DNA from 2 places in the Lentibacillus kimchii genome. Region 2 is predicted to be linked to the other one. Evidence: riboswitches for the same ligand, from Rfam matches in the RefSeq annotation. Region 2 holds a riboswitch; the other holds the start of a gene.
The links. Region 2 has a riboswitch for FMN ahead of ACZ444_RS12820 (ECF transporter S component). Riboswitches for the same ligand answer to the same signal wherever they lie in the genome.
Positions count from the first base shown of each region.

Region 1: it holds a riboswitch for FMN, as region 2 does, so the genes downstream of both, ribD (bifunctional diaminohydroxyphosphoribosylaminopyrimidine deaminase/5-amino-6-(5-phosphoribosylamino)uracil reductase RibD) here and ACZ444_RS12820 (ECF transporter S component) in region 2, are expected to answer to the same signal.

Region 1 is NZ_AP043934.1:786,721-791,095, reverse strand. Features, by position in the region: gene ACZ444_RS04375 (bifunctional 3,4-dihydroxy-2-butanone-4-phosphate synthase/GTP cyclohydrolase II) at 1-562, opposite strand, end outside; gene ribE (riboflavin synthase) at 581-1,177, opposite strand; gene ribD (bifunctional diaminohydroxyphosphoribosylaminopyrimidine deaminase/5-amino-6-(5-phosphoribosylamino)uracil reductase RibD) at 1,158-2,267, opposite strand; FMN riboswitch at 2,471-2,616, opposite strand; gene ACZ444_RS04360 (sensor histidine kinase) at 2,691-3,770, opposite strand; gene ACZ444_RS04355 (response regulator transcription factor) at 3,763-4,375, opposite strand, start outside.
Region 2 is NZ_AP043934.1:2,440,768-2,445,142, reverse strand. Features, by position in the region: gene ACZ444_RS12835 (phospholipase D family protein) at 1-530, shown strand, start outside; gene ACZ444_RS12830 (TIGR04104 family putative zinc finger protein) at 685-936, shown strand; gene ACZ444_RS12825 (hypothetical protein) at 1,228-1,506, opposite strand; gene ACZ444_RS12820 (ECF transporter S component) at 1,654-2,247, opposite strand; FMN riboswitch at 2,384-2,508, opposite strand; gene ACZ444_RS12815 (hypothetical protein) at 2,716-3,090, shown strand; gene ACZ444_RS12810 (LPXTG cell wall anchor domain-containing protein) at 3,278-3,388, shown strand; gene aceB (malate synthase A) at 3,776-4,375, shown strand, end outside.

The DNA.
Region 1 (4,375 bases), 1.1 Mb from region 2:
TAAGTTTCAAATGAAATTTATCAGCCATTTTATATAAATCCGGCACCCTTGCCATAGTGCCGTCGTCTTTAATAATTTCACAAATGACGCCTGAAGGAAAGGCACCGCTTAGTTTAGCCAACTCGACACTGGCCTCTGTATGCCCTTCACGCGTCAGAACACCCCCATCATTAGCAATGAGCGGAAAAACATGACCCGGCCGTTTAAAAGCTGACGCTTGAACGTCTGAATCAAGCAGCGCCTGTATCGTTTTAGAGCGTTCGACAGCACTGATACCCGTCACGGTATCGCTATGATCAATACTGACGGTAAATGCTGTTTTGAATGGATCGCTGCTCTCGTACGTCATAAGCGGTAATTGCATGTTCGCAGCTAAATCTGCTTGAATGGAAGTACACACAAGCCCTCTTCCATGTGTAATCATAAAATTAATCATATCAGGCGTTGCTTTCTCCGACAGAGCTACAAGATCCCCTTCATTTTCTCTGTCCTCATCATCGACTACAATGACCGGTTTGCCTGCTTGCAAATCGCTGATTGCTTCCTGAATGGTATGAAACACAATCTCACTTCCTTCATGTTAATGTTGCTCACTGAGCATATTTTTCATATATTTCGCCAGTATGTCACATTCAATTGTCACGGGGTCTCCTTTTTGTTTATCGCCCAGAACTGTCGCTGACACCGTGTGCGGTATCAATGAAAGCGTCATGGTTCTGCCGCTTATGCCGAATACCGTAAGGCTGACGCCGTCTACAGCGACTGAGCCCTTTTCGATCAAATAGACAGCTAGTTCATCCGGCACGTCTACAGCGACGTTGACTGCATTTTCTCGTGTCTCTTTCCGGGTAATCGTTCCTGATCCGTCAGCATGACCAGAAACAAAATGACCGCCAAACCGCCCATTAGCCGGCATCGAGCGTTCCAGATTTACAGATGAGCCTTCTGTCAACAGCTTGAGCGATGCAGTTTTCAGTGTTTCCGGCATGATATCTACCTGAAAATATGTTTCTGAAAAGGCCGTCACAGTTAAGCAGATACCGTTAACCGCTATGCTGTCGCCCATTTGCATATCATCCAGAATCTGTGATGCTTCAATCGTTATCAGCATGGCTTGTTCAGAAACCAGCTGTCTATCTTTAATCGTTCCCTTTTCTTCAATAATGCCTGTGAACATGCGTATCATCCTTTCGGGGTTCCGCGATGATTTTGATATCCTCGCCGATCATGTCTGCCTTGAGAATGGACAGCGACAGCGTTTCTGCCATGCTGTCAAAACCGCCCCCTGCGATGACTGACGGAGCATCTTTTCCGCCAATCAGTTTCGGCGCGATATATTGCACATACTGATTAATGTGTCCGCTTTCCAGAAAAGAGCCGTTCACTGCCGCACCGCCTTCAACAAGCAGTGACATGACCTTTTGTTCCCCTAGATATTGCAAAACCGTTCTGATATCCAGTGTGTCGAGTGGAATGATATGCACATGGCGCTTTTCCTTAAACGAATCAAGCTGTTCATCTGTGATCGTCCGCTCTGTGAAAATCCATGTCTCAGCCTGCGCGTCATTGATAACTCGAGCATCCATCGGTGTGCGCAGACTGTGATCAAGAATAATCCGCAGCGGATTCCTGCCGCCATCCGGAAGACGCGTAGTCAGGCTCGGATCATCCGCAATCACCGTGTTTACGCCTGTCAGAATTGCATCATGACGGTGACGATATTGATGAACATCACGTCTTGCCGGCTCACCTGTAACCCATTTGCTGTCGCCTGTATGGGCGGCTGTTTTTCCGTCAAGGCTGGCTGCTGCCTTTATCGTGACAAAGGGCATTTTCATCCGAATATAATGGTTAAAATATTTGTTAACAGCTTTTGCTTCTGCCGCCATAACCCCCAAATCTACCGTGATGCCAGCTGCTTCGAGTTTGGCCACCCCGCTTCCAGCCACTTTAGCATTCGGATCTTTCACAGCAATAACGGCCCGGCTTATGCCTTTTTCAATCATCAGATCAGCACATGGCGGTGTCGCACCGTGATGGCTGCATGGCTCCAATGTGACATACATTGTGGCGCCTTCTGCCTCACTTCCGGCCATGGCAAGTGCATGGACCTCAGCATGTGACTTGCCTGCCTTGAGATGCGCGCCGAAACCTAAAATAGTGCCATGCTTGACGACAACCGCACCCACTGGCGGGTTGGGATTCGTTTGCCCTGACACGGATCTGGCCACATTAAGGGCTAACTGCATATAAACGTCATCATTCACAATAGACCTCCTCGCCTGAATGTCGGGGCATGCTGCAGTATCACTGATTGGTCTTTCCGCACTTAAAAAACCTCTGAATTCACTTCAGAGGTTTGCGGATCGAATTATTACCGCATCATTCAGACACCAAACTAGACACCTGTACAAGGCAAACCAAAAAGGCAGCTGCCTATACGTGTCCACTGGCCTGATAAAATACGGCACAACTCCTTCTCCCATCCAGACTTTCACTGTCGGTCCCGGTCTTTCACCAGGTCCACCGCTTGGTATTAAACCGCACGGGTCGCGGACTTGGAAGCTATACTTCATCACCGCCGATTGGGAATTTCACCCGACCCCGAAGGAATATTCTATATTCATTTAATTTTTCATAGTATAGCACTTTCTGATACATCATGCAAAACGTACTTTTGCATAGCGTTATCATTTGAGCGGGCACGTAAACCAGAATGAATTAGATGGACCCTCTGATTGCAGGCCTATCTCACCGCCATGGTTTTCGATAATGTCGGCTGCGATCGCAAGTCCCAGACCGCTTCCGCCCGTTTCCCGGGTTCTGGGATCATCAGGCCGGTAAAATCGTTTAAAAAGACGGGCTGCTTCGTCATCAGAAATAGCTCTGCTGGGACCGCTGACCGAAACACAGTAGACCGATTCCTGTAAAACACCCTGCACTGTGATCGGACCATCACCTGTATAATACTGAAAAGCATTCTCCAGCAAATTGCTGATAACCTGCTGCATCCCGGCCACATGCACGGACAGTCGACATGAATCCGCACTGACCGTCAGCGGGATATTTTCCTGTTCCTGCCGCCATTCGAACATAGCCGTGCTTTGTCTGATTAATTCAGCCATATCAATGGCCGTATGTGTGACATATGCGGCCGAAGCGGCATCATCCCACTCTTTAAGCTGCTCCAGCTGCTCCAGCATTGCTGTTAAACGCTTCGACTCCTGGTGCAGGGATTCGAACAGCTCCTGACTGCCTGCGATATCACCGCGTTCCAGTGACTGAAGATAGCCATTTAAGTTGGTGAGCGGTGTGCGCAACTCGTGCGACAAATCGGACACAAACGTCTGTCTGTGCACGTCCCGGGCCTGCAATTGTGTGACGAGCCCGTTAAACTGATCAATAAGTTCACCCACCTCACCCTTAGAAGCGTTTGTCACTGGATCTGGATAAACGCCTGTTTTCAGCTGTTCAGCCGAAGCAATCAACTGTCTGACCGGTTTAATCATCTTCCGCGTCAGGTAAAAATGGAGCAGACTTCCACCGACAATGGTAAGACCTAAAAAAATCAATAAATAGTGAAACAGCGTTGCATTGAACTGACTTTGCTGCGGATCATTAAGCGTCCCCATAGCATCGACTAAAAAACAGGCCGTGTTATAAACAGCAAGACCGCTGAGGACAATGGCCGAGGCAACGATAATAAAATTTAAAAACGATAAACGCCACAAAAAACTGTCTGGAATCAACGACCCTATCCATTTACGCACTGACAAATTTATACCCCATTCCCCGGATTGTCTGAATGCGCCTTGGATTCGAGGGCGTTACTTCAACTTTTTCCCGCAGCTTTTTAATATGCGCGTCAATCGTCCTGTCCAGCACACTATTGTCAGCATTAGGATACAACTCGTTAACCAATTGTTCGCGGTCCAGCACCATGTCCGGATGCTGCATGAAATAATAAAGCAGCGTGAATTCATGTTTTGTTAGATGAAGCTCTTCATCATAGAGCAGCACCACACCCTGGCGCGGTTTCAGGCAAAGACCATCATAAACCAATTTCTGACACATTTGACCTGTACGCCGCAGAACCGCCTCAACATGTGCCATCAGCTCATCCGGATCGAATGGCTTGGTAACGTAATCATCAGCCCCCATCTTTAAACCGGCAATCTTATCATCGGTCCGGGCTTTAGCCGTCAGCATGATAATCGATACATCCTGAGACCCGCGTTCACGTACCCAATCACAAAATGCTTCGCCGCTCAGTTTCGGAAGCATCAAATCCAGAATGACCAGGCAAGGCCGGTATGTCAGAAACACATCCTGCGCCTCTTCACCATCAGAAGCTTCCAGGACATCATAGAGATGC
Region 2 (4,375 bases):
TTAATCTGACCAGTAAGGGCGATGACATCTGGCTTGGTATGTTTTATCTCGGCAATCGTCAGATGATTCAGGCGTTACAGGATGCGGCGGAGCGAGGCGTCACTATTAAAATGATTCTGGATCCAAATAAAGGCGCTTTTGGCCATCATAATATTGGACTGCCTAATTTACCTGTGGCATCTGAATTAAAGAGCAAGGATCATGTGTCGATCAGGTGGTATGATTCAGCCAAGGACCAGTTTCACGGAAAATTGCTGTATATCAAAGAAGGAACGGAGGCCGTACTGATTGGCGGAGCGGCCAATTACACAACCAGAAATCTCGCTAATTATAATCTGGAAAACGCCATTAAAATTCAAGGGTCGCAGGATGAGCAAGTCATAAAAGACGTCGAACATTATTTTCTGAGGTTATGGCATAATCAGGAGGGCACTTTCACAGCTGATTATGATAAATTCCAGGATCGCAAAACACCGTTTAGAAAAGTGGTCTACTGGATACAGAAAATAACGGGATTCACAACATATTAACAATAAAACATTACATGTGAAAATCATGTTGTGATAAGATTAAAATAGTTGAAATTTATTAAACAAACAGGCATATGTTGCAGAAACAGGCGTAAGGAGAGATGAAATGCCAACTTGTGAAAATTGCCATAATACATGGAGTTGGAAGCAGACTATGAAAAAAATGTTTACTTTGGACCCTGGCATGAACTGTCCCTATTGTGGAGAAAGGCAATATCAGACACGGAAATCAAAAAATAAAGCAGGTTTTTTAAACGCTTTTGTTTTCTTACCAATATTTTTAAATATCTTTTTTGATATCCCAGCAGCGATTTTGATAAGTTTATTTCTCGTTTTAACTTCCTTAGTTATATCGCTTCACCCAGTTGTAATGCATTTAAGTAATAAAGAAGAATATTCTTTCTGAGTATAGCGTTTTATTCTTCAAGAATAGGGAGCGATTGTGTGACTAATTAGGCAAGCTTTTTATTTTAGGCTCTTCAACAAAATCCATGATTGATATTAAGGAATCAATATGGCGCAAGACTAGCCCGCGGAAAGCGACGTGTTTTTCCGCAGCGGACTTAATTTACGATCAGATCATGATTCACTTGCTTGGCTCTCCTGAGAACAGTTGTTACAGGAAAAAATAAAAGAGGCTGCCATTAAGGCAACCTCTTTTGAGAACGAGCGAACCTTACTGGTCGCACTTAATTAATTACCAGCGTCCTCCGAAATTTCCTGGGCCATAAGGTGTGGGGTAATAGTGGGGATAGCCACCGTAGTTGCCGTAGCCACCATAACCACCATAGTTGCCATAGCCGCCATAGCCACCATAATTACCATAGTTGCCGTAGTTACCGTAGCCACCATAACCTGGGCCAGGACCGTAGTAAGGATTGAAATTTCCATAGAAACCTTGCCCGCCATAGTATCCTTGGCCGCCATATGGGGGATAGCCATAATTGTTGTAACGACGATGATTTGAGAAAGCCAATTGATTCACTCCCTTCATAAAGTCTTAAGATATGGTACGTGGAAAATACATAATGGAAACGGCATCTATCAGGGGTGCTTATAAGAAAAAAGAGATTGCCTTGATGGCAACCTCTTTCGCTTTAAGTCGGATATATTATCCCTTGTTTTACGATACGTTTGATGTTGTTAGGGGATTCCAGCGATCGATCAGGGATTTGATCTTTGGATAAAGGAATAGGAAAAGGATTCCGGTCAGTCCCCCGCGGATCAGGTTGAAAGGCAACACCCCAATAACCGCCAGTTTCATACGAGCTGCTGCTGAAAATGACGGAAAATCAAGAAAGACTGTGTACAATGGCAGAAGGATCAAGTAGTTCAGAAATGCCATCATGACCGACGATAGAGCAATCCCGATTAAAAGACCAGACGCAAGCCCTTTTTTAGTACGGACTTTGTTGGCTACGAAAGCAACAGGCAGCACTAAAAACAGCCCCGTCACAAAGTTTGACGCCTCTCCCAAGGGGACACCAAATGAACTGCCGGTAATGAAATAATGCAGTAAATTTTTTAAGGCCTCGACAATGATACCGCCAACCGGGCCAAAAATAATGGCGCCGATCAATACCGGAATCTCACTAAAGTCCATTTTCAAAAATGGTGGGAGACCTGGTAATGGAAAATTGAGCAGCATTAATAAAAATGCTAACGCACTGAGCATTGCTAGAGCCACCATGCGAAAAACACGGCTCCTGGTTTGCATAAGAAATCTCTCCTCTGGCCGATCCACCCCGATTTCCAATGCAGCGCCATTGTACAAAATGAAAACCCCGAAGCAGGCAGCTCCGGGGTGATACATGCACAAATTCATCCGACAATTAACTGCGGACATTATGCGCCTACATCTTCTCCCATCCGGACTATACCGTCGGCTCCGGAATTTCACCGAATCAGTCGATACTCATGGTATCGAGTCGCGGGCTTTACCGCCGGTCAGGAATTTCACCCTGCCCCGAAGATGAATCGTTTATAATTTTAACTAAAGCAATTATACATCCTAAATCGCCTATTGTCCAGTTTTCATCCATATTGTTTTTGAAACAATTAATAATTAGCGTGATTAAATAGACATTGTATATCTGGAAAAGATACCAATTTAGATTTACCTGTTCGGACGCCATCCGCCGAAGATGATTCACTCGGGGATTTTGAACGACCAGAAATCGCAAAGATGATTGACAAGGAACCGATTCGCTCGGGAAATCGAACCCAAGAGATTCATCATAATCCGATAGAAGGAACGTGGGTATTAGAGGAATTTTCCGATGAAGGTGAAAGAAAACTGCCAGTAAACGGACTTATATTTGGCAGCAGCAATAGGGATACTTATACGATTAAAGAGAACGATCCCCTGTCCGCTCGCGTTCAATGTGAATGGGAATTGAAAGTTGGACGTGACGATTGGATGACGACACTTGAGTCGTATAGTGACATGACCTGTGATGAAACGAACTTTTATTTAACGAATACCATGACCGCTTATGAAAATGGCTCGCAAATTTTTGAGAAAACGTGGAACAAGGAAATACCACGGGATCATATTTAATGGCCTAGAAGCGTTAGGATGACGGAAGCTGTCAAAAGGTTTTATCACCCATTTAATGGAAATAACCCACTTTTGTATTAATGGGTTATTTGTATCTATTTTTTCCGTATGGTATTAAACGACCAGAACCGGGTACGAAAATGAGGTAGACAATGCGGCCTCTCAAAAGCCTGAAAAGGAAAAAGCAGTGAATGCCCAAAATAGTACGAATACACCATTATTTATTGTCATTGGCATAGGCATTATTGCAGCAGTCCTCATTTTCTTTTTCATCAGAAGAAGAAAACAAAATAGCTAACTAAGAAGCCAAGGCGTCATACCAGGTTATGACGCCTTTTTTAGTTCGACAAAAATCGAGCGATTACGGGTGGTGACAGGCACCTCCCCAAAAAACAGCCCCCAAAAAACAAGAAATCAAAAAAAGGCGTTGCATTTTTGATGTGCACCTCATATACTGTACTATAACAAATTAATAATTATAAATCTGTTGTATAAAAGAAGGGGGCTGAGGTGAATGACAATGGCTAAATGTCCTGATTGTGGCGGGGATGTCCAAAGCCAGGCGTATTTGCAGGAATGTGACTATTGTTTATCAAAGAAAGAAGCTTAATTTTTTTGCATGTATTGTTATATAACAATAAATTATTTTAAAGTCAGTACTATAACAGGTTGGAGGGACCGGTATATGTTTATCAAGCATGATCAAGTGCGTGTGCATGGGGATTTACAGGAACGGTATGATGAGGTGTTGACGGAAGGAGCTTTGAGTTTTCTTACCAAATTGCATAAAAGGTTCGATGCCAAGAGAAACGCGTTACTGCTGGAGCGAAGCAAGCAACAAGAAGCTATCAATCAAGGGGAACGCTTGGACTTTTTACCTGGAACGACTCACGTGCGGGAGGGTGACTGGACCATTGCGGATATGCCGGAAGAGCTGCATGACCGCCGTGTCGAAATCACCGGATCGGTTGACCGCAAAATGGTTATCAACGCGCTCAATTCCGGAGCTAAAAAGTTTATGGCTGATTTTGAAGATGCAACATCCCCTGTATGGGAAAATCTCATCGATGGTCATATCAATTTAAAAGATGCCATTAGAAGACAAATCGATTTTGTAGGACATAACGGAAAAGCGTATCAGCTCAATGATGACCCTGCTGTACTAATGGTAAGGCCACGTGGCTGGCATATGGATGAGAAGCATATAACGGTTGGGGGCGAGCCGATCTCAGCGTCCCTGGCTGATTTCGGTCTATACTTTTTCCATAATGCCCAGGAATTGATG